2 linked regions of the Nitrosopumilus sp. b3 genome follow. Each later gene encodes a partner of the first gene's protein in a complex. Links are inferred from orthologs where the notes say so. Each region holds a gene or a part of one and is shown in the gene's direction. Other genes may lie near its edges. The genes, in order: dph2 and C6990_RS04395.

Region 1 (15,023 bases):
ATAATCAATATGAAAAATTTTTGAGAATTTCTATTATGAGTAAGGTTTTTACTGATTTTTGAGATACTGCTTGGTGTGAAATATAGCAAGATCATAATCCCCGTTGGAATAATAATAATTTTCAGTATAGTAATTTTTGCTACAACTAATCAAGAATCAAAAACCATGGAAGTAGAAGATATCCTAGATAAAGAAGTAAGACAGAATGAAGATAGCAATCCAGAGATAGAATCAAAACTAGATGAAATAGAAAAAATTAATTTAGAAAATGAATATACTCCAAAAGAAAGGGAATGGATTACTTCAGGTCCATTTCAGATTGATCGAAGTGAGTATGTTCTAGGTGAGAAAATTTTTCTGAGAATGGGAGGTCTTGGGTTTGATGAAAAAGGACAAATTGTTTTTCTAAGACCAATGAATAGTACGCATTATTCAGTTTATTTTACAATTCCATTTGATGGCTCTGAGAAATCTGCATTCAATTACTATTTGGAGCCTCAACTATCAAAAAGAAATGGTTACTGTTCAGTTGATGCTTTTATTGGTGATTGGAGAGTTGTTTTTAGAGGAACTGATTATCCAAATTTAGAATTTAAAATAAACGAAAAGATTTTGCCAGGTGAAGAAGAAGATTATCAACCAGTTTGCTAATTGAGTGTATTATGAAAACAAACTCTTTCACCCAAGTGACATGCAGGTCCTGATGGTTCAACAAGATAAATTATTGCATCTGAATCACAGTCAACTAAAATTTCTCTAATCTTTTGAGTATTTCCAGATTCTTCACCTTTCATCCAAAGTTTATTTCTAGAACGGCTCCAAAACCATGAGTTCCCAGTTTTTTTTGCTAATTCCAGAGATTCTTTGTTGGTATAAGCTAGAGTCAAAACATCTTTTGTGTTTGCATCCTGAACAATTACTGGAACAAGGCCTCCACTTTTTTCAAAATCTATATCATCAATGGATTTTTTCATGTAGTTAATTTTGAAATAGGTTTTATAACCTTACAGGAATTTCTTTTTCTTTTAGGTAAATTTTTACTCCTTCCACACCATGAGTTTGATAGTGAAAAATTGAAGCTGCCAAAACTGCATCCACATTTGTTTTTTGAAATACATCAACCATATCATTTGGTTTTCCACATCCACCTGATGCAACTACAGGAATAGAAACAGAGTCGACAATTGATTTTGTAAGTAATATATCATAACCATCTTTAGTACCATCTCTATCAATACTTGTAAGTAAAATTTCTCCAGCACCTAATTGATCTGCCTTTTTTGCCCATTGTATTGCATCGATTCCAGTTCCTTTCTTTCCACCAAAAATGAAAACCTCAAACCAGAATTTTCTATCATCGTCGGAAAAAATAGTCACATTTTCTTTTACATAATAGTTTCTTTTTGCATCAATTGCAACTACAATGCATTGACGACCAAACAATTCCATTAGTTCAGTAATAATTTGTGGATTGTTTATTGCTCCTGTATTAATCCCAACTTTGTCAGCACCATTAAGTAAAATATTTCTGGCATCTTCTAATGATTTAACGCCACCCCCAACAGTAAATGGAATATCAATTACTGATGCAACACTTCTAACTAAATCTTTGATTGTTTCTCTTTGCTCATCTGATGCAGTAATATCTAAAAATACTAACTCATCAGCACCCTCATCACTATATTTTTTAGCCAATTCGACTGGATCACCGGCATCCTTTATTGATTCAAAATTTAGTCCTTTTACTACTCTGCCATTTTTAACATCAAGACATGGAATAATTCGTTTTGTTAAGGTCATGCTATTTTCTTTGCTTCCCCTATCGTGATCTTATTTTCATATAGAGCCTTACCCAGTATTACACCATATGGATTTTTTTCTTTAACATCTTTAACATCACCAACATTTGATATTCCACCACTGGCTATCACATTTATTTTATCAAGATTACAAGCCTGTTCTAAAAATTCCAAGTCTGGGCCTTCCATTGTACCATCACGACTTACATTTGTTAATAAAAATTCTGTAAAACCCATTTCAAGGAATTCTTTGATAGAGTCAATTAATTTAATTTCAGTTTTATCTTGCCAACCATGAATTACAATTTTCCCATCTTTGTGATCAACAGAAATAACAATTTTTTCAGGTCCTAAAGATAACAATAATTTTTTTAGTAAATTTTTGTCTTTAAATGCCAAAGTTCCAATTACAACTCTGTCACATATTTTGATTACATCAAAAATTAATGATTTATTTCTCAACCCACCTGCGACTTCAACAGGTATTGAAACTTGCTTCAAGATTTTCTTTATAATTGAAATGTTTGAGCCCAATCCCAAAGTTGCATCTAAATCCACAATATGTAACATATCAGCACCGTCGGCTTCCCATTTTTTTGCAATTTCTACAGGATCATCACTGTATACTGTTTTTTGTTTGGGATCACCCTTGTAAAGTCGAACTACTTGTCCATTCATTAGATCAATTGCAGGAATTATTTTCATTTTTTACACACATTTAGAAAATTCTTAATCATTATCTTTCCAACAGAGCTAGATTTTTCTGGATGGAATTGAGTACCAATAAAATTATCTTTCTCAACTACTGCAGGAACCTTGATGCCATAATCAGAGACAGCAGTAATTACATCATCAGAATTTGGTTTGACTCTATAAGAATGTACAAAGTAAACCCATGAACCATCATCAACACCTTCAAGTATTTTTCCTGGTTTTTTAATTTCAAGATCATTCCAACCCATATGTGGGACTTTTAGTGTTGGTGGAAGTACAATTACTTCACCATTAATTACATTCAATCCTTTTTCTTTCCCTTCTTCACTCTTTTCAAAAAACATTTCCATTCCAAGACAAATTCCAAGAACTGGTATACCTCCCACATAGTCTTTGAAATCGGTTTTAGAAAAATTTCTAATACTATTAATGGCAGGATCAAAGTTCCCTACACCGGGAAGTAGTAATCCAGAATAGTTGTTTGGTTCATCAAAGTTTGTAATTACATCAACTGTGGCACCTGCTTTTTCTAAAGAATTTTTCAAACTGAAAATATTTCCAGCTCCATAATCAAAGATTGCAACACTTGTCATTACATTGAACCTTTAGTACTTGGGATTCCTTTTTGCTTTTTATCCTTTGTAGAAGCATTTCTAAATGCAACAGCAAGTGATTTAATGGCAGCTTCAACTTTATGGTGATCATTATCCCCATACTTTACAGTAAGATGAATACAGCTGTTCAGGTTTTGCAGTAATGATTGAAAAAAATGTTCAAGATCTTCTTTAGAAACATCTTCAATTTTACTTCGTTTAATTAATAGAGTTGATTTCCAAAAGGGGCGCTTTATCAAATCAATTGATGCTTCAGCTAATGATTCATCCATCGGAACTGATGCATAACTAAATCTAGTAATCCCTACTCGTGATCCCAGTGCTTTATCAATTGCTTGTCCCAATGTAATTGCAGTGTCTTCAATTAGATGATGTTCAATTCCATCATTAGACTTTGCATTAATTTTTATATCCATCATACCATGTTTTCCAAAAGATACAATCAGGTGATCAAGAAAATTAATGCCAGTTTTGATGTTTGTTTTACCAAATCCATCAATATTTACAGCAACTTGAACGCTAGTTTCTTTGGTATTTCGATTGATTGATGCTTTTCTTGGGGCCATATTTCTCTCAGACTATAGAATTTGCTTTATTCTAAATTTAATACCTTTGGAAGTAAGTTAATTGAGTCCAATGCCAACATAGCACCATTTCTCTCAAATAATTCAAGTTTATCTTGAGGGTTTTTGCTAGTACCGATTATTCCACAAAAAATAGTTGGATGTCCCAAATCAGTGGCTTTTTTTGCCATGATAAAATCCTCCATTGAATCTCCTACATATAATGTGCAAGCACTATTCATACCACCTATTGAATCTAAAAGTGATTTAGGATTAGGTTTTGCAAGCTCTCTTGATTCATCCTCAAGAAAAAATGAATTTTTTAAATTAAATTTTTCTAATAATTCCTTTAATGAGTATCTTACAGATTCTTTTCCTCTACCTGTAACCATTGCAATTTTTGAATCAAATTTATTTTGTAATTTTTCAAGTAAAGAATCATTTAAAATCACATCATCTTGATCGATTAAACCTGGAAAAGTGAATTTAGATGGTTTTCCAAATAATTTTTGATACAATTGAGGACCATAAAAAATTTGATCAAAATTTTGATATAAAATATTTTCATGATGTGAGCCGGGATAAGATAATTGATTCTTAATTTCAGATATGTCAGTTAGACTTTCAAGATATTTTTCTACAGATTCAATACCTGATGAATCAGAATTTTTTATTACATCAAAAATAAAACTAGAAGGATCTTTTTGTAATTTTTTTGCTGCAACAAGGGAAATTATTGCAGCATATGTGAGATCAACTTCATCATTAAATCCACCAGTAGATTTGAATCCATCAATTATTTGAAAATCAATATCTATAGTATCATTAATTTTTGCAAAAGTCTCCAGAATATATTTAGTAGTTTTAATTATTGCCAAGTCATAAGATTTTGTAATATCAATTAAAACACCATCACAATCAAAAATTACTGCATCAATTTCATTTAATACATCAATACTTGAGTTATCAATGTAGATCCCGTTAGATTCTTTTGTTAAAGTCATCTCAATAAATCACGAATTGCAAGTAAGAATTTTGAATTCATCTCTTTAGTACCAATTGAAACTCTAAGACATCCTTCATGATTGCCAATTTTTCCTAATTTACGAATCGAGATTCCTTGCTCTGCAAGTGCTGCAAAGACCCTTTTGTAAGAACCATTAGCATCAAAAAGGACAAAATTAGCCTTGGAATCAAAGACTTCAAAGGAATCATATTTTCGTAAAGTATCGATAATTCTTTTTCTTTCAGTTTTGATGTTCTCTACTGCATCATTCATTAGATTTGATTTTTCTAAAGCTAAAATTCCAGATTCTATAGTAATAGTACTTAGAGGATATGGATATTGAAGCACGTTCATGAAAGTATCAGTGAATTTCTTATTTGCAATAAAATATCCTAATCGTAGTCCTGCCAAACCAAATGATTTTGATACTGTCTGAACAACAATCAAATTTTCATGATGTTTTACCATGTTAGCAAGAGAGTAATCACCAAATTCTCCATATGCTTCATCAATTATTACAAGACCCTCAAAAGATTTTATGAATTTTTGTAATACATTTTTTGGAAATTGAAATCCAGTTGGATTATTTGGTGAGTCAAGATAAAGGATATCTGCATCTTTGGATTGTTCAATGAAATCTTTAATGTCTAACTCCATATCATCTGAAAATGGAATTGCTATGATTGGAATTGAATATAATTTACAACGTTCTTCAAAAAATCCAAATGTAGGATTGGATGTAAGGACTTTGGTATCTTTTGATGCAAAATTAGAAAGTAATAAATCTAAAATTTGATCAGAGCCATTTCCAACACCAATCATTGAAGAAGGAATTTTTATGAATTTAGATATCATCTCAATTAATCGTTCTACTCCACCCAAAGGGTATTCTCTTACATCAGAATTTTTTTTAGCTGATAATAGTATGTCATTTTGAAATTGTTTAGGAATAACATAATTTTCATTTGAATCAAGTTTTACAGCATCTTTGAGAAGTTCAGGTTTTTTGTATCCTCCAATAGAAGAATATTTTTTAATTTTTTCATCAAACCAATTTTTTTTCATTTTAATCTTCCTCTAATTGACTCATAATGATTGAATAGACATTCGGCTTTTGTTAAAATTTGTAAAGGTTTTGAAAGTTTTGACAACGATGGTTTTGAGCATTTTACTTGTGTGCTGATTTTAATAAAATCCAAAATTGAAAGAGATCCTCGAATTTTAGCAAATCCACTGGTAGGAAGTATGTGATTTGAGCCTAAAATATAGTCACTAGCAGATGAGGGAGTATCACTTCCAAGTAAAATAAGACCAGAAGAAGTTATTTTTGAGGAAATTGATTCAGGTTTTTTTGTCATTATTTGTAGATGTTCAGGAGATAAAATATTTGCAAGTTTGATCATATCTGATTGTGTTTTACAAATTGCAATAAACCCATTATTTTTTAGACTAGATTTTACAAAATTTGCCCTTTGAATTTTTGGTAATAATTCAGAAACCATTTTGTTTACAGACTTTGCAAGTTTTTCTGAGGTTGTAATTAGATAACAAAAAGTATCGCTGCTATGTTCTGCCTGTGAAATCAAATCCAACGCAATAAATTTTGGATTTGCAGAATTATCTGCAATAATCCCTAATTCAGTAGGACCCGCAAGCATATCAATTCCAGTTTGTTCACTAACTAGAAATTTTGCACTAGTTACAAGTGCACCACCAGGTCCGACTATTTTATCAACTTTAGGGATTGTTCTTGTTCCATTTGATAATGCAGCAATTGCCTGAACGCCACCAGTTTTGTAAATTTCATGTGCACCACAAATATCTGCAGCAACAACTGTCAATGGATCAATTTTACCCTCAGAGTTTGGTGGAGATACAACTACAATTCTAGGCACTCCTGCAACTTTTGCGGGAATTATCGACATTATGGCAGAACTTGGATATCTGGCCAAACCTCCCGGAACGTAACAACCGACACTTTGAATTGGAATGAATTTTTTGATAATTTTGATTCCATCATTGTTAATTGTTTTATTTTTTAATAGTGACTTGATTGTAGATTCAGTTTTTTCCAATCTTCTTTTTGCTAAATGTAATGCATCAAGTTCAGATTTTGATATACTAGAATATGCATTTTTTATTTCAACTTTAGATAATCGAAATGAAGAGATGGTTGCCTTGGTGAATTTTTTTTCATATTTTCGTAATGCCTTATCGCCATTTTTTTTTACATCATTAATGATAGATTCAACAATTGATTTGTTTTTTTGAGGCTGTTTTGGAAGAATTTTAGATGCAAATTTTTCAATATTAGTTACTTTGATTATTCTCATCAATTTTCTTCGTCACGCTTGATCTCCTCAAGCTCAAGAATTTGGCGGGGTTCGTGAACTACAAGACCTTGAGCAATCTTTCGGAGTTTAGGAATAAGTTTGTGAAATTCTTCTTTTTTTATGACTGTGTTTATTCCAAACCATCCTTCTTCACTTAATGGGCTAACAGTTGGCTTTTTGAGCGAAGGCATCTCTGCTAAAAGTTTCTTGAGATTTTTTTCCTCTACATTAAGGTAAATGTGCAAATATTTTCTACCATGAACTGCACCTCTCAACAGAGTAACAATATCGAATATTTTTTCACGTTTTTTTGGATCTTTTAGAGATTGTTTGTTTACAATCAAATGTGCTGTAGATGTTAGAACCTCATCAACAATTTTTAGTTTATTTTGTTTTAGTGTTGTTCCAGTTTCAGTAACATCCATTATGGCATCAACATCCTCAGGAGGTTTTGCTTCAGTTGCGCCAAAGGATAAATGAATCTGAACATTTTTGTTTGTTCCCAATCGTACCCACGGTGTTACAATTAGAGGATCTTTGGAACCATGATATTTTTTGTAAGATTTTGATTGTTTTAAAAACTTAGAAGCAGTTGTGAGATATTCTGATGAAATGCGAAGTGTTTTTTTCTTTTTTCCATAATCTGCAATCATTTCATCGAGATTTTTATAACGATATTGATCAGGAAATGCAATTACTAATCTTATTTTTCCATATTCCAAATCCAACATAGCTTCAACATCAGAATTTGTTTCTCCTACCCAATCTTTCCCGGTAATTCCAACATCATACAATCCTTCTGCAACCATGGTTGGAATCTCTTGAGGCCTAAGCATCTTTACGATAATATTTGGATCATCCAAATATACTCGATAAGTTCTACTCTTTCGATTAACTTTAGTCCAAGATTTTTCTAATAATTTGAAAGTTGCATCTTCTAAACTTCCTTTGGGAATTGCAAATTTTACTTCAGTCATTTTCAATTTTTTCACTTTTTAGCTATATAATCGCATGTTTAAATTTGCTCAAGTAATTCTTTAGCCCTATCAAGTGAAATTTTCTTTTCTTCAATCATTTTTTGAACAATATCATCAATTTGTTCAGTAGTAGCTCCTGCGGCTGCTGCAAGATTCCTAGCATGAAGGCGCATGTGCCCCTTTTGAATTCCTTCAGTAGCAAGAGCACGAATGGCACTATAATTTTGTGCCAGTCCTGTAGCAGTCATAACACATGCTAATTCTTGTGCAGTTTTTACTCCAAGAATTTTTGTGCATACTTTAGCCACAGGATGGACATTGGCAATTCCACCAACAATTCCAACTGATAGTGGAATTTCAAGAGTTCCAACTAAATTGCCTTCATTATCTTTACTCCATTTGCTAAGAGAGCGATACCTTCCAGATTCTGCAGCATAGGCGTTTGCGGCAGCTTCAATAGCCCTACTATCTTGACCAACAGCGTTTGCAACAGCTATTGTTCCATTCATAATTCCTTTGTTGTGAGTAACTGCTCTATACACATCATTGTCAGCAAATTCAAACGCTAAAATAATATTATCAACAACTTCCTCTCCTCCAACTGCTTCTTTTTCAAACACTGCTTTTGCCTTTGCGATTCTTCTAGTTGAATAATTTGATAATATACGAAGAAGTGTTCTACCGCCAGATATCTTTTCGATTAATGTGGAAACTGCCTCACACATAGTATTTGTAACATTGGCCCCCATCGCATCGCCAACATCAATTAAGAGTTCAACAATTAGCATTTTGCCTGAAGGAGTATCAATTTCTTTACAAGAGATCTCTTTTGCACCTTTTCCCATTTTAGATAAAGTGTTACTTTTAGAATTTGCCAAATCTAAAATTTCATTGGCTGAATTTTTAATTTTTTTGATTGCTGCAGGAATATCAACATCCAAAACTTGTATTTGACCTATACTGTAAGATTCTATTGCTGAAACTTCAAACCCACCTTTAATTCTGGCAATTTTTGCACCTTTGGAAGCTGCTGCAATAACTGATGGCTCTTCAATCACCATAGGAATTATGTAGTCTTTACCATTTATCTTGAAATTTGTTGCAATACCCAAAGGTAAAGAAAATGTTCCAATAGCATTTTCAACCATTTTGTCTGCTTTATCAAAAGAAATTCCACCATTTTCGCTTTCTAAGATAGTTATGTCATCATTAGATAGATTTGCAAAATTTGCAACAATCTCTAGTCTTTCTTTTCTTGTTTTTTCAAATAATTTTGAAATTGATGAATCTGACATTTTATTTTACTATCCTCAATAATTTATCATCTGCTCTATCTGGAAAACCTTTTCCATCAGTATTTGAAGTAATAACATAAAGACTACCATCATTTCCCTCAACGACATCACGAACTCGACCAATTCCACTAAGAATAGACTTTTGTGAACTTAGACCCTCCTCAAAGTCTACTTGATACAGATTTGCAGATCTCATTGAGGCCATAATGAATGGAAATTCAAAATCAAGTTTATCACCAGTGTAAAATAGGATACCTCCAGGCTCTATACTCGGATCATAGCAGAGAATAGCATCTTCATAATTTTTATTGCCTGAGCATTCCTGTTCAGGCCAACCATAATTCTTTCCTGCTTGAATAATATTGATTTCATCATTTTTTTCAGGTCCAAATTCTGCTACAAACATATTTCCATTATTATCCCATGTCATTCCTTGTGGATTCCTGTGTCCTAAAGAGTAAACAGATGATTCTGGAAAGGGATTATCATCAGGAATTGTTCCATCATCGTTTAGTCTTAAAATTTTTCCAGATAGAGAATCAAGTTTCTGTGGAAGATGTGATGCATCTGAAATGGTTCCAGTACCAACATATAATTTTCCATCAGGTCCAAATTTGATAAAACCGCCATTGGTAAATGAGGAACCTGGAATTTTATCAAAAATTGTTTCAGCATCTTGTAATTTATTTTCAGATTCTGTAATTCTCAGAATTTTATTCCACAAGTCTCCATCTTCTTCATATGTTAAAAATACATAGATGTAATGATTATTTGAAAAATTAGGATGTAGTGTAATTCCTAATAATCCTCCATCAAATACATTTGCAGAACGGAATGCGGCAAGTGGCGATTCTAATAAATTTCCATCTTCAACTACTCTGATTAGCCCATCTTTTTCTGTAACGAAAATCCTATCATCTGAAATTGCAATTGCACGAGGTTTGTCAAGATTTTCAGCTAGAATAGTTACAAAATCATTTTGTGAATTAGAAATGGGTTTTGGTAATGGTATAGGATCATTTGGTGATGTTAGAACCAATACTGAAAATATTATAGCTCCAACAACTGCAATGATTTGAATTTTTTTATTCACAGAAAAGTGATCTTTTCAAATCCTATTAATTACTTTCAAGAATTTGATAAAGCGTATATACGGCTCAACTTCATTTATGTTCAGCGGGGTGGGGAAGCCAGACTAATTAGGGCTAGGTCATCCCGGCGGGCTCATAACCCGCAGTTCAGTAGTTCAAATCTACTCCCCGCTACTAATTTCTATAAACACAAAACCATGGAAGAGATTTATCAAATTTCGTGGATTTGTTGATTTTCCCCATACGCTGTGAAGGTCTTGTAAGATGTCTATGTGCAGATATTTTTGGAATATACAGTTGTTTTTTGAGTTTTCTTGAAATAACACTAGTGGTTTTTTTCATTGCTTTTCTACCACAACGTATACACTGAAATCCTTGATTCTTACCTTTGGACTTCATTTTTTTATTACATTTTTGACAAAATGGATTTGATAATGAAATATTTTTCCCAAGATTAATAATTTCAATGAATTCAAGATTAATTATACGTGGAAAGTTTTTTGATGCTTTTCTAACTCCACCGCCCACACAAATTTTATCTCCTTTAGCTAAATTTGAAGCAATAGTATTGAGTCCAGTTTCTTTGTAAACGGCACACCAAAAATCATGATTGTTTGAATTGATTTTAAAGAATACATGTCCTCCTTTAACAATTTTTGGAGTATTCAATACAATTCCAGTAATTTTTCCCGAAGCATAGGGCAGCATAGTTTCAATATTTAATTCATTTTTCAAATGATCCCCTGTACCTTGGTTTGATTTGAAAATCATGTATCCATCCAATTTTTCTTCACTTTTTAGAATCTTAGTTGCATAAAGCAATGAATCAATGTTCTCTCCTCTTACACCATAAAAAACAGGATCAGGTCCATGAGGAGTGATTAGAATTCGTCCTTTCTTTGTATCAAAACTATTAAACGTATTTGGGAAAGTTTTTTCTTGCATTTCTTTTACACTCTCAGAAGTAATTCTTCTCTCTTTTCCAAATTTTGATCTTTTTCGATAGCTCAAAAGTTCTAATGTATGATCGTGAAAATCATATCCAATTGCACCAATGGCTCCGACCAATCCCTGGCCATTACCTTTGTAAAAAAATTCAAGATTATTTTTTTTGGCAAATTTTTTTGCATTGTTTCTATTAATTAATCTCCATAAAGCTAAATTACTAAAATCAATAAAATCAGATGGGATTGAATCACTCTCAAAAAATACCAATCCAGGATTTGCTCCATTTTTAACATCAGAATATTTTGAAACAAAGTTTTTTACTTTATTTTTTACATTTGATGGGTTTTTAGTCTTAATTTTAATTGAAACTGCACCATTACCTCTAGTTTTCCATGGGATGTTGGGATTAAATCGAATTAATCTTGGAAAATCCATAAATTCAGTTTTTTCTTTTTTGAGTAAATCAACAATTTTGTAGGCTAGAAATGTAGTACACATTCCCTTTGGAGAATCAGTGTCATCAAATCCAATATTAAGAATTGTTTCTTTTTCCACAATTCACTTTGAAAATAAAGACATTTTTAGTTGTTGGATGGTTCAGTTGATTTAAATTAATAAAGTCACATTCCAAGCTGAATTGATCATAATAGATGAAGCGAGGATTTTCAAAGAAATTGAGACCAAAAATCCAGCTTCAGTTTCATTAAATGGGCCAGACGGAATCTTACCTCAAGTTCAAGAAACTGCTATGAGAATATCAGAGAAGTTTGGAATTCCTGCATATGTTTTAGCAGATACAACATGGGGAACATGTGATCTTAACACAAATGGATCTAAAGTTCTTGGAGCAGAAATTCAATTCAATATAGGACACACAATTAATACAGAATCATTAGAAGAGAATCTTGTTTTAATTGATGCATTTGATGATGTAGATTTTGATAGTGTTGCAAAAAAATGTCCAGAGATATTAAAAGGGAAAACTATCTCATTAGTTACAGATAGTCAACATTTGCATCAGATTGACAAAGTTGAAAAAATTCTAACAGAGAATGGAATCAAAGTAAAAATTGGAAAGAGTAAAGGGCAATTAAATGACGGTCAGGTATTTGGTTGTGAATTTTATCCTGCATCACAACTAAAAAAAGAAGTAGATGCGTATGTGTTTTTAGGCCAAAGTAATTTTCATGCTGCAGGAATTGCACTATCCACTAATTTGCCAACATACATTTTAGATCCCTACTTTAATGAAGTAAGAGAAATAACAGAATTTGCTCAGAAATTAAAAAAGCAGGCATCACTTGCAATATACAAAGCGGCTGAAGCTAAAACCTTTGGAGTAATAGTTGGACTCAAAGAAGGTCAGCTATCCAAAGTATTTGCGTTAAAAATCAAAAAAGAATTAGAAAAAGCAGGAAAGAAGGTTCAATTGTTTGGATTAACCGACATCACAAATGACAGATTACAAAATCTAAAAGGAATTGATGCTTTTGTTCAAGTTGCATGTCCAAGAATATCTACGGATAATCAGTTTGACAAGCCTGTTTTATCAACTCCTCAAGCAAATGCCCTTCTTAAGATTTTACGAAACGAAAGTATTGAAGAATATTTAGAAATTCCACATTGGTTGTAATCAGAATACTAGTTTTTTGAATCTAGTGTTATCATATAATCTTGCAAAAGATTTTGATTTTTTTGCCTTTATTTTATATTGTAATCCATGAGAAATTGCTCGCTCTAGTAATTCAAGTGCTTCATCTATTTTTGAGAGCATTACAAGACTACAAGATTTGTCAAATAACACATCCCCATTTTCTGGATAATCATTCAATATACTATCACAGCAAGAGATGGATTCATTGAATTTTTCCATGGAAAATAAAATTCGCTCTTTATGATATAATACAATGTTGTAATTTGGATTATTCTTTAGAATTTTATCACATAAGGATAATGCTTCAATAAATTTTCCTAGTTTACGATATGATGATATTTTATTTACCAATACAGAAAGATCGTCGGGATAAATTCCTAATGCAGAATCATAGCATTTCAAAGCATTTTCAAAATCTTTGAGTTTACTTAGGGCATATCCCTTATTATTTAGGGAACTAAGATGCAATGGATTGTCATTTAGAATTTTATCATAATAGACAATTGCTTCTTTTAATTTGCCTTGTAAGAATAACCTATTTCCCTCATCTAAAATTGAGTTTATTTTAGGATCTGACATTTTCAATCAGAACTAGGTTTCATAATGATTTTTCCAAAAAGTCCTTTGCCTGTAAGCATTTTTTTGTGAGCCTCCGCTGCATCTTCTAAAGGATACACTGAATCAATTATTGATTTTATTTTTCCTTGTGACATCCAATATAGACCCTGTTCTAATTCAGCCCTTGTTCCTTGAGTTGAGCCTAAAATGTTAATTCCTTTAAAGAAAATATGACGAAGATCAGTTTTTGCATTATATCCTGTAGTTGCCCCAGTGGTAACAATAGTTCCACCATAGCTTAGCAATGTTAGTTCTTTATTCCAATGGGTGCCACCAATGTGTTCAAAAATTATATCAACACCAGATACACTTCCATAGGGTTTTGGAATTTTTTTTGCAAGCGATCTAACTTCTTTATGCCAATCCTCCTTTCTATGATCTACAGCAAAATCGGCTCCAAGTTCTAATAATTTATTTAATTTGTCAGGACTTGCAGTAGCAATTACTGTGCATCCAAAAAGTTTTGCAATTTGAATGCCATAATTTCCAACGCCGGAACTACCACCCATAATCAAAACTAATTGCCCAGGTTGAATCTTTGCCCTTCCAACTAACATATGCCATGATGTCAGCATTGTCATTGATGCAGCAGCTGCTTCCTCATATGAAATACCTTCTGGGATTTTGACAACATTAACTTCTGGAAGATGTGTAAATTCACAATATCCCCCCCAAAGAGGACCTGTTTCAAAACCCCAAATTGTTCGTTTTCTACAATCATATTCTCGTCCATCAGTGCATGCTTTACAAACTCTGCATGACATATTTCCATGAGATACCACTCTATCACCGACTTTGATGTTTTTTACATCTCTTCCAACTTCTACCACTTCACCTGCAGCATCTGTTCCAGAAATGTGCGGTAATGGAATTGCTAATGGTTTTCCCCTCATACCCCAAATGTCATCATAGTTTAATGCTGTTGCTTTTACTTTGAAGATAACTTCATTAGGTTTTGGTTTAGGCATAGGAAGGTCTTTAATTTTTAATATTTTAGAAAAATCATCATCAACACTATATTCATCATAGACTAGTGCTTTCATGATTTTTTTGAGATTTTTGGAGATATATGATTTACCAGCTAATTTCAGACCACAAACAATTATAATCATAAAAACAAAAATCTCAGCATGTCTGAAAATGCAACATTCCCAGGTGACAGAATAGCGTCTATTGAAGAATACGAGGCAGGGCACAATACCTTTGATGATGGAGACATGGTTAGAGCAGCAACTGTAGGTGAAAAAGACATCAACAAGGAAACACGTATTGCCAACATTAAACATCCAAAACTTCTATCAATTCCTCAAGTAGGCGATATTATTATTGGAACAGTTGCAGCAGTAATGTCATCTATGATTGCAGTTTCAATTGATTACATTAATGGAAAACCTACTACATCTAAAGTAGA
Region 2 (15,252 bases), on another replicon or contig:
GTGCTGCAAGTTGTCAAATGTGTGCTTTTTATCGAAAAGATGGTGCAGATGACGCATACACTCTGACACCTCAAGAAATTGAACAAAGAGTAGGAATAGCTGAACAGATGGGTGCCACTGAAGTTCATATCGTAGGAGGTTTTCATCCGACATTACCTTTAGAATATTATGAGGACATGATGAAAGTAATCAAACAAAAACATCCTCAACTAAACATCAAAGCACTTACAGCAGCTGAAATTTACTTTTTATCAAAACTAACAAAAAATTCTACCAAAGAAATCCTTTCTCGTCTAAAAACTGCAGGACTTGATTCGATGCCAGGTGGCGGAGCTGAATTATTTCATCCGGACATTCGCGATAAGATTGTAAGAGGAAAATGTACAGGTCAGCAGTGGCTTGATGTTATTGAGGAAGCCCATAATATGGGAATTCAGAGTAATGTCACAATGTTGTATGGCCATATAGAAAAACCTGAACATATAGTTGATCATCTAATAAAAATCCGTGAATTGCAAAAAAAGACAAACGGATTTCTTACATTAATTCCCTTAAAGTTTAGCTTGGATAATACTGAATTGGAGCAAGAGCATCTGGTGAACAATGAATGTTCATCATTATATGATTTGAGAATAATTGCACTTTCGAGATTGATGCTTGCAAATGTTGTAAACAATATTTCTGTTTACTGGGTTGCATATGGAAAGAAATTAGCACAAGTTGCACTATCTAATGGCGGAAGTGATTTGGTTGGAACTGCATTTTCTGAGGAAATTTATCGGGCAGCAGGAAAACCTACAGCATCATCTGTTGAGGAATTAGCCACTATGGTAAAAGAAATTGGGCGCTCCCCAGCTCAGAGAAATACACACTTTGGAATTTTAAAACATTTCTAACCCATCTGCTTTTTAATTGAATCTAGTTTTTCTTCCATCTTTACATGCTTGTCTCTTCTTGAATCAATTTTGATTACAACTTCGACTCTTTCAACTCCGAGATTGTGAACTACTTCCATCATGGTTTTTGTAGCATCATTGATTACATCGATACTATCTGATTCTAAAATTGTCCCCATAGGATTGATTTGATATCTTAAATTTTCCTTTTTTTGAATTGACTCAATTGCCTTTGCAATGTAAAAACTAGCACTGGTTGTCTTTGTAGCCATTGGATATATGGAAATTTCAGCATGAATCAAGATTACACTAGTAAAATCTATGGAATAATTATTCTTTTTTTGTTTGGCCTGATGTGTTTTACTCTATTATGGTCTTTTTGTAAGTAATTTTAAAATGATTAGTTACTTATACTCCTGCCATCTTTTATTGAAAAGATGAGTAAATCCTGCTGGGAACTAAAAACTGAAAATGATTAAAGAAAAATGTGATAGGTGTGGTTCCCCATTGGGAACTGAAAGCAGGAAAACCAAACAAAGATTTTGTGGTAACTGCAAAAAGAAATTTGAATTATATCGAAAATAAAATTTATCTCAAATTATTCAGCAGGCTTTTTTTCTTTTCTTTTAGCAGTGTCTCTTTTCCTTCTAGCTCCAAAACTGATCAAAACCAACAAAAACCCAATACCAATCAGCATTCCAGCCAATGTGTTGTAATCTTCATTTTCTTGTTGAGCAATCATTAAATCTATTACTTCCTCTTCAGTCATTCCTGATTGACCTGCAGGCATTGTTGCACTAATATTTACTACAAGTATAATTCCTACAATAATCATTGCAATGCCTCCTGCTAGAATTCTTTTATCGACTAGTACCATTTGCAACACTAATTACTGATTCACCATATATTAGGTATTTTCTTATTTTTTCTTCCTACTGTAATTTGAAATACATTTACTACAAAGATAAGCTGGATCGGTGAGAATATTGATGCTAGCTTGTAAGTCATCTTTTGATTTGCAACTCATACATAATTTTTCATTTATTACTTTCTTTTCTTTCATCATACACTCATAATATTTGTAAACTTGAGCATTTGAAGTTTATAATCTATGATTCCTTATCTTCTATCTTTTTGATTTCTTTTTCTATTTTTTGAATATTTTTATTCCAAATTCCAATATATTTTTCTATTTTTTCAATCTCCTTTGAATCTGAATTTGATTTTATCAAAGAATCTCTTTTTTCTAAATGTTGCTTCAATCTCTTTTTAGAATCATCTAACTTTTTGTATTGAAATTCCAGGACTTTTTTTGTGATAAAATTCATAGATATTCAACTATTGCTCTTTAAATTTGAATGTGAAACTTAAAGATTAGGTTAGAATTTTTAATGAGGGATGAATTCTAATAATTATGGAAAAGTCAGATCAAGACACTGGTAGATTTGAAACAATATCTATTGAATCAAAAATTAGAGAAGGGGTTTTTCATAAAGTTGTTAAAGACTTGGAAACCGGAAAAGCTGTTTCTTGTTCTTGTAAATGTTGGAGCAAGGGAAATAAGCCTTGTTTTGGCATGAAAAGTATTGGAATTTAGAATCCAGATTTTTTCACGTATGATTCCTTAGTCGAGGTTAAATACAAATTTTGTAATAATGAGTTATGTTTGAATTAAAAAATAAAAAAATCTTCAAAGCAATTCAGAACAAATGGAATCAATTAGAGAATCCTGATGACGAATGGTAATTCAGAATTATGTTAAAATACAATATTTTAAAATCCTTGAAAAAGAGATAACTTGCATTCTTTGAAAATCTCTCTCTGAATTAACTAGCGTGGGATAGGAAATATCTAAAAGCCTTCAGGGGGTCTTTGAACAAAAACATTACACACCAATACATCTGTTTTTGAATCCCTGTATTGCACATTACAAGATACAAATTTTCCTTTCAACGCACGTTCAAGATCCTCTTTTGTTGTTTCCCCGTATTGAGGTTGGTCAGGATCATCTACTTTCCCAATCATTACTTTTTCAACTTTACCATACTCTTCTTGATTGTCTTTTCGTGTGTGGCTAACGAGTAATTCAAAGACGTTGTTAGTTAGGATTCCAATCACAGCTCCACCAATTCCGTCGCCCATGTTTTCAAAATTTTTTTGTTCTATAATTACTTGGTGGCTATACTAAGTTCAAAGTCTGGAACTAACTTCTTCTCCTTGGCCATTTCAAAGAGTTTTCTGATTGATTCTTCACCTGGATCTCCCATGTTGACTGTTACTTGGTTGACATACATTTTGACAAATTTTTCAATCAAGTCTTGTGGTTTTCCTCTAGAATACTGCATTGCATAATCAATTGCATCCTTAAAATGCTCCAAGCCAAATTCTATTGATGATTGAAGGTATTTGTCAAACTTTACAATAGTCTCCATACCCAAGTCTGTTTTCATTACATTGATTCCAAGTGGAACTGGTAATCCATTTGTTGTTTTGTCCCACCATTCGCCAACATCTAAAATTTTTACATTCCCTTCTTGCTCATATGACAACTGTGTCTCATGTATTACTAAGCCTGCATCCACCTTTCCTGATTTCACAGCTTCTGGTATATCGCTAAAATTCATCTCCACATAGTCAAATTTACCAATCATTAATTGTAGGAGTAAAAATGCAGATGTCATTTTTCCGGGAATGGCAATTTTACAATTTTTTAATTCATCAATTGATTTTTGTTCCCTCGCTGTAACAATTGGACCATATCCAATTCCAAAACTTCCACCACTTCTCAAGATAGTATAACCTGGGATATATGCACATGCATGAACTGAAACTGCAGTTACATCAAGTTGTGGATCTGTGGCTTTGCGATTTAGTTTTTCAATATCTTCAATTACATGGTTTACTTGAAAATCTGGTGAAGGAACTTTACCCGTGAACATTCCATAAAACATGAATGCATCATCCGAATCTGGAGTGTGGCCTACAGAAATTTCCATATTTCTTTCCAAAATTATCGTAATAAATACCAAAACCTAGACTAAATCGTTTTTCTAATATATGTAGAAATTTACATGTACTTATGAATTCAATTGAAGCATATGAGAAAGATATTGAATTTCAATTGGATTTTTTGAAATCTTTCAAGAAACAAAAAACTATCTCTCAAACTCTTCAAAAAAATATTTTGTTTGCCGGTAGTGGTGATTCACTTGCATCTTCAATGCTAGCCGAATCCTTTTCTAATGGGATTGTAAAAGCAATGGATCCATTAGATTTGTACTCTAATAAGAAACTTGTAAAATCAAAACATGTCTATTTTGTATCAATATCTGGAAACACTATTTCAAACATTAAGGTTGCAAAGTCTGCAAAAAAAGCAACTGCAATAACATCTCAAATCAAGAGTAAACTGGCAAAAGCATCTGATGAAACAATTCTGCTTTCAGCCCCTAATAATTATGTGTTCACTGCTGGAAGCATATCATTTTTGGAAAGTGCATTAACCTGCATTTCTTTGGTTAAAAAAATAATCATTCCAAAAAATGATAAATTATTTTTTCAAGCAAAATCTGATGCTCAAAAAGCAAAAATTTCAAAAAGAATCTTCATCTTGGGAAATCTCTATACCTATCCATTGGCAATGTATTGCGCTGCAAAATTCTATGAACTTTTAGGCTATGATACACATTACTGTAGAATAGAGCAGTTCTCACACATGGAATTATTCTCTTCGAAAAAAGGAGACACCGTGATTATTTTTGAGGAAAAAAACTCTCACAATAAACAACTAGGAAAAAACCTTCAAAAAATTGGCATAAATTTAATCCATTTTGATGTTCCCTCTGAAAAGACATCCCAAATGATTTATTGCACATTTTTCTCCCAAATGCTTTCTCTAAACGAGGCAAAAAAGCAAAAAAAGAAAGAATGCCATTTTGTTACACAAGAAAAAATTCGGAATGTTTCAAACCAAATGATCTATTGATCTTTTGCAAGGCTAAGGTTTAATACCTGAATACTAGGGTCTGCGAATATGGTAAAATTCAAGTCAACAGGTGAAGTTCTAAAAATTATCAAGAACAAAGACCAAATTCGTAACTTTGGTGTTATTGCTCACGTTGACCATGGTAAAACTACAATGAGTGACAGCCTTTTGGCAAACTCTGGAATTATTGCACCATCTGCTGCTGGCAAAGCTTTGGCAATGGATTTTGACAAGGAAGAACAAGCAAGAGGAATTACAATTTATCAAGCTAACGTTACTTTACACTTTACAAAAAATGATAAAGAATATGTCATTAACATGATTGATACTCCTGGACACGTAGACTTTAGTGGAAGGGTTATTCGAAGTCTTAGAGCAATTGATGGGGCAGTTGTAGTATGTGATGCAGTTGAAGGTATAATGACTCAAACTGAAACTGTAACTAGAATGGCTCTGGAAGAACGTGTAAAACCAGTTTTGTTTATCAATAAAGTTGATAGACTAATCAAAGAACTAAGATTAACTCCTGAAAAAATGCAACAGCAATTAGCAGATGTTGTATCGAACTTTAACCAATTAATTGATACATACGCTGAACCTGAATACAAGGAAAAATGGAAAGTATCCATTCAGGATGCTAGTGTGACATTTGGTTCTGCAAAGGATAGGTGGGCAATTAACCTTGATTTGATGAAAGAGCGTGGAATTTCATTTAAAGATGTAATTGATGCATATGAAAATGAAAAAGTTGCTGAATTAGTTGAAAAAGCACCCCTAGCTGATGCTGTACTTGGAATGGTAGTAAAACATCATCCAGCACCCCATGAAGCAGTAAAGTATAGAATTCCACAAATTTGGAAGGGTGATTTAGATTCTGATGTTGGAAAAGCATTGCTTGCATGTAGCGATGAGGGCCCAACCATTATGATGATTGTAAACATGGTTTTAGATCCTGCAGCGGGACCTGTAGCGATTGGTAGATTATTTTCAGGCAAAGTCAAAGATGGCCAAACAATTAACATTATTGATGCAAAGAGAGAGGGACGTATACAATCTGTAAATTTCTTTATGGGCAACCAAAGAGAGCAAGTAGGAGAATTAGGAGCTGGAAACATTCCTGCATTACTTGGACTTACTGAAGCTAGAGCAGGAAATACTTTGTCTTCTGTTAAAGACATCCCAATGTTTGAAGGAGTACACTATGTTTCAGAACCTGTTGTTCAAATCGCAATAGAACCTAAACATCCTAAAGATTTACCTAAACTTGTTGAAATTCTCAAGCAACTAACAATTGAAGATCCTAATCTTATTGTAAAAATTGATGAGGAAAGTGGCGAAACGATTGTTGCAGGTATGGGAGTTTTACATCTTGATGTTGCTACACATAGAATCCAAGATGCAAAATGTGAAATTGTTACATCTGAACCTTTGATTAACTATAGAGAAACTGTAAAGGCTGGTTGCGAACCAATCATGGCAAAATCTCCAAATAGACACAATAAAATTTTCATGAAAGTAGAACCGCTAGAGCCTGAAATTGCACACATGTTAAGAACTGGTGAAATCAGTGACATGAAAGACAAGAAAGTGGTTGCAGAGCTATTGAAGAAAGCTGGATGGGACACTGATACAATTAAGAGAGTAATGAAATTTGATTCTCGAGGAAATGTTTTGATTAATGGAACAAAGGGTGTACAATTTGTACAAGAATCTACTGATTCAATTAATTCTGGATTTGAAGAAGTGATGAAAGAGGGACCTCTATGTAAAGAGCAGATGAGGGATTGCAAGTTTATCTTTACTCACTTTGTTCCTCACGAAGACACTGCACACAGAGGACTCTCTCAATTAGGTCCTGCTTCTCGTAGAGCATGTATGGGTGCATTGTTAACTGCAGGAACTGCAGTTTTAGAGCCAACTTTAGCTATTGAAGTTCGTGTACCAACTGATTTAGTTGGAAACGTAGCAACAGTTCTTTCTGGAAAGAGAGGTAAAGTACTTGACATGTCCCAAAAAGGTGCCTCCAGTATCATCACTGGTGAAATTCCAGCTTCTGAGACATTTACACTATCTGAAGAAATGAGAGGTCAGACGGCAGGACGTGCAACATGGAATACTTCGTTTAAGGAATGGACTGAAGTGCCAAAATCAATGTTAGGACCAGCAGTTGCTGATATTAGAAAGCGAAAAGGACTTGCACCAGAACCACCAAGTGTCAACGAATTTATCGACAAAGAGTAAAAGGATACGCACCCTCTTTGTGAGTAAAATTGTACTGTAACTAGAATTATGATATGAGGTTGTTTGTTGAATAGAATTTAAAACCAAAAATTCAGTAAAAATACAATGTGTGCTATTTGGTTTGTATTCGAAAAAAAAGATACAGACTACTTTGCAAATATCATCAATGATCTAAGTTCTAAATATAATGCTCATCCCTTCAAACCCCATATCACAGCTTATGGGTTAGTCAATATCGATCTTGATGAATTAGACAATATCGTCAGAAATAGTATTCAAGGTGAAAAACAGTTTATCATTGAAAAAAGCAGTGTGTCCTATTCTGATGTTTTTTGGAAGACGTTGTTTGTAGAATTTCATCCAAACAAACCATTGACAAGAATAAACAAAAAATTAACAGAATCTCTTGATTCTATTAGTAAATATGAGTTCATTCCACATGTGAGTTTGATTTACAAAAAAATGAACCCTGATGAGCAAGAAAAATTAGCATTTTCTATTTCCATCAAAAATAATTTCAAAGTAACAGGAATGTGGATTCAAAAATTTCATGAAGATATAGACAAATGGAGGATTGTTAAAAAGTATGAATTTATTCAATGAAAAAACCTCACAGTCAAAAATTATGTGGAATTACTAAAGATATGAAGTTAATTTTTTTGATATAAATAAATAATGAATTCGAAAAACAAAAAATACCTCATTTTGCCACGTTAATCAACTGCACAATTTTACTGTCATATTTTAAAAAATCTAGTTGGTTTACTGTGATTATATCATTATTGATTAAAAATGATAAAAAGTTTACAAATTCAATATCTGATATTTTTCCTTCATCCCATAACTCTATTACTTTTTTAACCCATAGAGGTATTTATTTTCAAACTGTTCAAATTTTTTTGTAAACATTTCATTTAGTGCATCTACTTTGGAGGTATACTCTGTTTTGATTTCTTTTTGCCTATCTAGAAATTCATGAAATGCATTTCTGAGCATTTGGTTGGTTTGTTCAACTGTCGATGTTGAGTCTGATTCACTTTTTTCATAGATCTCTTGTTTTTTCTCCTTAAACTGAATACTCGATTGTTTGAATTTTTCTTTAAATTCCTTTTCAAGATTCCATCTTTGCTCATCATAGATTCTTTTGAGTTGCAAATATTCTTCATCAGAGTCAGCCATTACAAATGAAATCAGCCCAATAAACAAAGTAACTGTCAATCCGAAAATCAGGAATGTATTTAGCAATAATATCAAATGGCATTTTTGCCATTAAAAGTAAAGCACATCTTTTAGGAATAAAAGATAAAAATATTCTATATTAAATAATATTCAATGAATTTCAACTGTGTTTTCACCTCTTGTAATTACAAACATAATGATATTGAAGAGGAAGAATTCTTGAAACATTTGAAAGAAGTACATCGTGATGAAATTCTCGAAATTTCAAATAAAGAGAATATGGAAATTGAAGCAGTTGAGATGATTACAGTATCAAATTCTAAAGTCTTCATAAATTCTTAGATTCTAAACTCATATACCAATAATCACATATTATCATATACTAAAACTCATTACAATCGGAGTAATGGGATTGGGCGTTTTCCTTGTAGTAATGATGATTATTTCTGGATTGAGATCTTGAATACATCTTCATGATAGTTTACTGGATTGATGTGGATTTTTTTAACTAAGAAAATTTTTACTCTCAAAAATATTACCAAAAAATTATTCATCTATAAAACATGCCGAATTATTGTAACTTGTTATTCTGAAGGTCTCCTTTTCAGCCTCTATACCTTCTCCTGTAAAAACATCAATGTGCTTGTTCTTTACTGATTCGCCAACATCATTGGCAGTAAAAATTATCTCATTCCATGGTTCAATAAGGGATGAAATGAATATTTTAGAGCCCAATTCATATGATAAAGGATCAATAGCAATGGTTCCAACTTTTAATGTATTCCCAAAATTATCCAAAGGAACTTCATTTAGATGAAATTCATTTGAATACCAACCTAAATAATTTCCATTATTTGTTTTCCCCCAACCTTCTCTCTTCACAGAATCTACAAAATCATAATCATATTCAAAGAACTGATCATCAATTTTAATTTCTATGGCATAACTAGAGTAATCTGATTCTACAGGTATGAAGTACCCTGTAACATACCATCCATCATTACAAGAATTTTCTTCGTATACAAAGTCGTTATGTAATATAGTCAATAAAAAATTTGATTTATAGTCATATTCCTTTTGTAGTACTAATGGTAAGATACTTTTTTCATTTAGAAATTTTACTGCATTAATTAATTCTGCATCCGAAATTTTCTTTTCTGCCCAAAAATCATAAACATCTAATATCCAATTTGGGATTTTTGACTCTTTTGCAAACGATTCTTCTATTCCAATTATTCCAATCAAAATCACTGCAATTATAATTCCTAGTTTCATTTTTTGGTTTTTCTTTGATTAAGAAGTGATGTTATTTTTTTTAATTCAGAAAGAATTAAAATCTGAATTTCTTTTTCATTTAATTTCAAAAGTTCTTGTGCTTGCTCGTCTGTAATTTCTAATTCTTCGTCTATTTCTGAGTAGACATCATTGGCATTTTCAGTCATTCTTTATCCTGAATTTTACTCTTATTGTCTTTTTCATTAAAGAGTAGGTCTGAATCTCCCTCTTTTTTCTTATATTTCTCATACTCTTCTTTTTGTCTAATCATCTTTTCTCGTATTTTATCTTCAAATGACGTCATTCTTTTCTCTCTAATTCTTGAATTCTCTCTTCTAGTTTTTTTACTTTGTTCCTTAATTCTATATTTTCATCTCTAAGCGAATCAATCTCTTTTTGATGCAATTCATTTAGGTCCATGGATTTTTTTAGAATTTCTCCAAACTTAAGCATATTGGACTGGGTCTATCTGTGGCAAAAAACATTTACTGACTTAAATTTGAAATAGTATTGATTATTTCCTGATTAGTTATTTCTTCATTCATATTCTTTGATTCTAATGGTTCTTTCATCCACATGAATGTTGGACTGTCAATCCATTTACCATCAAAAAATGTGAATTTATTTCCACATTTAATACAGTTCAGATCAATCTCTGGATTTGGAAATCTTTCTTCACAGTCTTTACAGATAAACAAATTTGACATTATCCTATAATCTACCCCTATCGCTTTGATCTCTTTTTGACATTGTGGACAAATATCATCTTTAAACATTTTATCTGGATGAACTGAGCCACAATCATAGTGCTCGATTAATCTCGTTTCAGAAAAATTTGAACTTGTGCATTTTGGACAAGAAAATATTGTTGATGTATTTACTGAATTGCAATTGGAACATAGTATTTCTCTAATTGGATTCATTTGCATAACATCTCCTTTTGATTTTAATTTTTGCAAATATGTCAAAACTTGTTTTGTTGGTAATCCGCAATTTTGTGAAATTCTAGTTATGGTTGTGCGATGAACTGCTTTCAAATGTTCTTTTATTCTATCTGATTCTGTTTCGACTCCAGACGTTTCATCAAGTTCAAATTCTTCTTTAATTGTACTGATCACCTCTTTCATATTTTCAAAACGTAATGGTTTTGGCATGTAATGTGAAATCCCTAATGAAAATAAACTTCGTACGGATTCTTCATGTCTGTCTTTTGATGTCTCTAGAATAATTTTTGTTATTGGCATTTTTGATAATATGTTTGGAATAATTTCAGCTGCACTCATGTCCGGCAAATGATATCCTACAAATACAATGGGTGTGATTTCAATTTCCACTAATTCATTAAATTTTTGAATTCCCTCTTGACCCGTTTCTGATTCGATAATTTTTGTGAATCCAATTTTTTTAATATATTGAGATAGCATAATTCGTACAGCTTTACTATCCTCTATGACCAAAATAGTTGAATTGTAAAATCCCATGATCTCCATGAGTTTTTGGGATAATATTCAGATGTTTGAATGGCTTGAACGCACAAAAATAATCTAAATTACTGTGGAATATTGATGATTTCTCATCAATTCCCACATGTGTTAGGTGATCTGTCTCTCAAAATTTGTATTTAATATCGATGGATAATTCCTCTGTGGAAAATCTAGACCGATATTGATTAATAGATGACCTGTATATTATAGGTCGACCTAAATAAAATGAGTCATTATGAGCCTAATCTGAAAACATATGAGCGTGAAAGGATAGTTCTTGAAACTATTAGAAAACACCCTGATTTGCATCATAATGCCTTGATGAAGTTAATTGTTCCAGAATATATGGCAAAAACAACATTTGAAAAAACACGCAATTTACTGATTGATAAAGAAATCATTGTTGTCATTACAAAAGCAAATAGGAAATTTTATGCCCCGTCAAATAACTATGAGACAAAATCTCAGCACTATGTTGAACGAAACACTACAAACTGTTTTCATGATATAAAATCACAGATTAATAGACTGGATACGGATTATTCACATAAAGATATTGATGAGAAAATAAACCTCGCTAATCTACTCCTTAGAAATCTGCTTCAAACTGATAATGGTTTTACGATATTGGATGCTGTTAAAAATCCAAAGAAGACATTGTATAAAGATGAGCATTTGGAGATTCAGCAATTAATCCATAAGATTTTTGAAATAATCCGAAATGATTCTCATTCTCAGATAATATTTCCAGCTATTGTCAGTTATTTGGGGTTTATGCTGCCTCAAAATCTATTGAATAAATAGAATCCTATCTAGTTATTTATTCGGGGTAATCTTTAGATCACTATGGGATTGTTATATACAAAATTCTATCTTGATTTTGATGAAAATGACTGGAAACAAATCTCTAACAATCCAATAGTGTTTCAAACCCTAAAAGACAATGTTGGCATAGATATTGAAGATTCATCACACAAGTTATACAAATTGAATTTTAAAAAAGGTGGAAAACTGCATATGTTTAGAGTTACTGGAAGATTCCGTATTACTTGGGATGATGAAGACGTTTTCTAGTTGAATCAAATAATAATGGGATTTTTAAAATAATCATATGACTCTAGAGGAGCAAGTAAATATGGTCATAGATGACTTTGAGAATACGACATCCACACAAATTCTTGAAATTCTAGAAAAAATAATGCCTGAATTTAAAAGCAATTTGACATCTGAATATCTTCAGGGAAAAATACAAAAAATAATAGACTTGGATAATGAATCTGAAAAAAAGAAACAGTGTAAGGCATTAAGACCATACTTGGATTGGTATTTGCAAGGATTGTAATATTATTCTGAAAATAGTTTTATTTTTCGTAATGCCATTTTTATGGTATTTAGATCGTCTCTTGCTTCAACCATATTGCCTATGAGTTTTACAAAATATTCGTGACCCGTATCCTGTGCTTTCTTTATGTCTGCATCATAACAGGATAATGCTTTCTCAATAAATGGAATATCTTCTTCTAATTTCTTTATTGAATCAATATCTGATAGACTGTTTTGAATTTTTAGTATTGTTTTGTCAATTACGGGAATTGTTTTTACAGCTTGCTGATTTAGAACTGATGAAAACATTGCTGCAGAATCTTTTAGCTCTGGACTTTTTCCTATAGTTTTTAGTCTGTTTCTATAATGCTTCAATGCTTTGATGATTATTTCGTAACCGCCTTCATCCTTCAAATAGATTGATCCGAGCCAAAATTTTTCTGACATTTCTTAATTATCTAAATTTTGAATATATAATTTAGTTTTGTACTACTCTATCTTGAATGTGTTTTGATAAGAAGGTGTTATTCGTTGATGATTAAACGTCATAATTTTCTTGTATAGGTTGCTGACTTTTACTAATCAAGTTAAGCAAAATCCCTGCCAAAGTCACGCCCATTCCTGCAAGACCAATAAATGTTCCAATATTTTTAATCAATCTCAAATTGTAATCTGTTTGACCTAGTTCTATAGAGTAAAACATTACAAGACCAGATACAAACATGACTGATCCTATGATTATTATCGGAAACCCTGTTTTCATACCCCAGGTATTATGTTCTAATTAATAAACGAGAATATTTAGAATGATAATTTTTCCAATGTAATCCTATATCTGGAATTAATTTAGATTCTAGTAGTGATTCAAAGCACCTAAAATTCATGTATGTGTAAATTTTTTTTAAACAGTAATCTTTACCAAATTATATCAAAAATAATCAAAAAGGACTGAAAATTGAACCAATTAAGCTTAACAGAAACCATTGAAAGAATAGAATCGCTAATTGATTCTGGTAATGGTGATGCCGGTAGACTGTACCATATTTTAGAATATGTAAAAAATAGAGAACCTCTTTATCACTCTGATCAAGTCTATCTAGAAAACAAACTAAATTCATCATTTTCTCTTGAAGATGATTCTAACAATGAGGAAAATGATTTACTGTATAAAATTAAAGAACTAATAGAATCTGGAAATGGAGATCCTGGAAGATTACAACACATACATGATACAATTCTAAATGATAGATATCTGTATCAATCTGACATTCGATACTTGGAATCTAAACTTCATTCATCTGTCAAATTACAAAATATGTCTAAAGAATTAACTCAAACATCCAACTCCTCATCAACTGTTAATGAAATACATGAAAACCAGGAATCAAAACATAATCTTCGTGGAAGTATGCCAAAAGGATGGAATTCAAATGATACATCAAAAGAACTTGTAGAAATTAGTAAGGATATTAAAAATGAAGAGCACAAAATAGAACAACAGGAAAAAATATCTGACGAACTTAGTCATCAGCGAACAAAATTGACACAACTAATTAATCATAGAAAAGAATACGATCAAAAAATAACTCAAGAAAAATCATCTCTGGAATTACAAATTAAAGAAGAGAGGGAAAGGATTGAATCTCAAACAAAACTCTCTGAAGAAATTATTGCCCAAAAAGAAGAATTAATCAAAGTAAAAAAAGAAAGAGAAAAAATTCTTAAAGAAATTGATTCTGAAAAAAATAAAATCACAAACGAACTTACCAAACAAAAAAAGCAATTGGTACAAGCTCAATTAGAGCAGGAAGATATTGAAAAACAGGTTAAAACTGAGCAAAAATTGTTGGCTAAAATGGTTGAAGAGCAAAAATTACGCCTAGGAGAACAGGCAAAAATTGCTTACGAGATCAAATTGAAACAAGATGAATTAGAAAAAAGTAAAAATGAATATGATGAAATTCTCTCTCAAGTAAATGAAGAAAAAGCAAAATTTGAGGAATCTGAGAAATTAAAAAAATTAATTAAAAAACAAGAAGAAGAATTAATCAAAGCAAAAGAAGATAGATTAGAATCAATCAATCAAATTTCTAAAGAAAAACAAATGATTACAAAAAAGACTCAGCAAGAAAAAGCAAAATTAAAATCTCAAATTAAATTGACTGCTCAAATTAAAAAAGAAGAAAAGATTTATGATTCACTCAAAAAGAAACATGAAAAAATTGACCGCCAAATTCAGAATAAAAATAAAAAATTAAAAAAACAACAAGAAAAAATAAAAAAACAAATAGACGCTAAAAGCAAAAAATTAAAATCACTTGAAAAAAAACCAAAATCCGATAAACCAAAAAATAAGAAATCTTTACCAAAAAAAATCAAGCAAGAGAAAAAATAATTATTTTAGTTTGATCGTAATTTCTTCACCATTACCAATTTCTGATGTGATAGTTATCAAATCAGGATTTGCCTTCAAATAATTTGAAAATTTCTTCATCTCTTCTCTATATTTTTCTGGATACAACATATTGTCTGTAACTATTACTCCTTGCAATGAGACCATTGGTAAAATTAAATCAAAGTATTCTATGATGCTTTCCTTATCTGCATCAATTAAAACAAAATCAAAAAAATTCTTGTATTTTTCTTGTCTACTTAACTCCTTTAGGATGTTCATTGCATTGCCTGTTTTGATAAATATTGAATCATTGACCTCCGCTTTTTGAAAATTTGCTTTTGCTCGCCTAATTTTGGATGGGTTTTGCTCAATTGATATGATATTACCTGATTGTTCAGCAATTGCTTCTGCACACCAAATGGTTGAATATCCTACTGACGTGCCTACCTCGAGCATATTTTTTGCCTTTTTTAG

Evidence for each region.
Region 2: the proteins of dph2 (region 1) and C6990_RS04395 are in contact, whole or in part, in a crystal structure (PDB 6Q2D), measured with the Methanobrevibacter smithii proteins. The link is inferred for Nitrosopumilus sp. b3 from one-to-one orthologs. Residues at the interface, in WP_011954460.1 of Methanobrevibacter smithii: Met1, Met3, Tyr4, Pro28, Glu29, Gly30, Leu31, Met33, Phe58, His80, Thr124, Gln126, Ser179, Gly180, Asn181, Phe182, His183, Leu185, Tyr201, Asn202, Phe211, Ile215, Arg291, Asp295, Asp296, Gln298, Met299; in WP_011954157.1 of Methanobrevibacter smithii: Pro482, Asn483, Lys484, His485, Tyr553, Asp555, Glu556, Glu559, Leu560, Leu591, His592, Glu593, Asp594, Ala595, Val596, His597, Arg598, Gly599, Pro600.

What each region holds. Positions count from the first base shown.
Region 1 is NZ_MU078693.1:33,337-48,359, forward strand. Bases 11,215-13,975 are described here. They hold dph2 (diphthamide biosynthesis enzyme Dph2), read left to right. Parts: upstream 11,215-11,977; coding sequence 11,978-12,973; downstream 12,974-13,975. Other genes in these bases: C6990_RS00210 (tRNA(Ile)(2)-agmatinylcytidine synthase), read right to left, coding at 11,215-11,895; C6990_RS00220 (tetratricopeptide repeat protein), read right to left, coding at 12,974-13,573; C6990_RS00225 (zinc-binding dehydrogenase), read right to left, coding at 13,576-13,975. In the rest of the region: C6990_RS00145 (hypothetical protein), read left to right, coding at 76-651; hisI (phosphoribosyl-AMP cyclohydrolase), read right to left, coding at 648-974; imidazole glycerol phosphate synthase subunit HisF, read right to left, coding at 997-1,800; hisA (1-(5-phosphoribosyl)-5-[(5-phosphoribosylamino)methylideneamino]imidazole-4-carboxamide isomerase), read right to left, coding at 1,797-2,504; imidazole glycerol phosphate synthase subunit HisH, read right to left, coding at 2,501-3,106; C6990_RS00170 (imidazoleglycerol-phosphate dehydratase), read right to left, coding at 3,106-3,693; C6990_RS00175 (HAD family hydrolase), read right to left, coding at 3,720-4,694; hisC (histidinol-phosphate transaminase), read right to left, coding at 4,691-5,761; hisD (histidinol dehydrogenase), read right to left, coding at 5,758-7,029; hisG (ATP phosphoribosyltransferase), read right to left, coding at 7,029-8,006; C6990_RS00195 (hydroxymethylglutaryl-CoA reductase, degradative), read right to left, coding at 8,045-9,301; C6990_RS00200 (PQQ-dependent sugar dehydrogenase), read right to left, coding at 9,303-10,394; more of C6990_RS00210, read right to left, coding at 10,567-11,214; more of C6990_RS00225, read right to left, coding at 13,976-14,655; C6990_RS00230 (exosome complex RNA-binding protein Csl4), read left to right, coding at 14,743-15,023. UniProt on the Methanocaldococcus jannaschii protein: Catalyzes the first step of diphthamide biosynthesis, i.e. the transfer of the 3-amino-3-carboxypropyl group from S-adenosyl-L-methionine (SAM) to the C2 position of the imidazole ring of the target histidine residue in translation elongation factor 2 (EF-2).
Region 2 is NZ_MU078694.1:379,755-395,006, reverse strand. The notes cover bases 4,536-7,525. They hold C6990_RS04395 (elongation factor EF-2), read left to right. Parts: upstream 4,536-4,929; coding sequence 4,930-7,122; downstream 7,123-7,525. Other genes in these bases: C6990_RS04390 (hydrolase), read left to right, coding at 7,228-7,525; C6990_RS04400 (sugar isomerase), read left to right, coding at 4,536-4,881. In the rest of the region: C6990_RS04435 (radical SAM protein), read left to right, coding at 1-896; C6990_RS04430 (MTH1187 family thiamine-binding protein), read right to left, coding at 893-1,198; C6990_RS04425 (hypothetical protein), read right to left, coding at 1,495-1,773; C6990_RS04420 (hypothetical protein), read right to left, coding at 2,006-2,224; C6990_RS04415 (hypothetical protein), read left to right, coding at 2,311-2,493; C6990_RS04410 (hypothetical protein), read right to left, coding at 2,748-3,038; C6990_RS04405 (MqnA/MqnD/SBP family protein), read right to left, coding at 3,065-3,892; more of C6990_RS04400, read left to right, coding at 3,976-4,535; more of C6990_RS04390, read left to right, coding at 7,526-7,725; C6990_RS04385 (hypothetical protein), read right to left, coding at 7,972-8,367; C6990_RS04380 (hypothetical protein), read left to right, coding at 8,455-8,643; C6990_RS04375 (3D domain-containing protein), read right to left, coding at 8,848-9,576; C6990_RS04370 (hypothetical protein), read right to left, coding at 9,573-9,743; C6990_RS04365 (hypothetical protein), read right to left, coding at 9,740-9,880; C6990_RS04360 (hypothetical protein), read right to left, coding at 9,877-10,029; C6990_RS04355 (TackOD1 domain-containing metal-binding protein), read right to left, coding at 10,062-11,057; and 7 more genes. UniProt on the Methanocaldococcus jannaschii protein: Catalyzes the GTP-dependent ribosomal translocation step during translation elongation.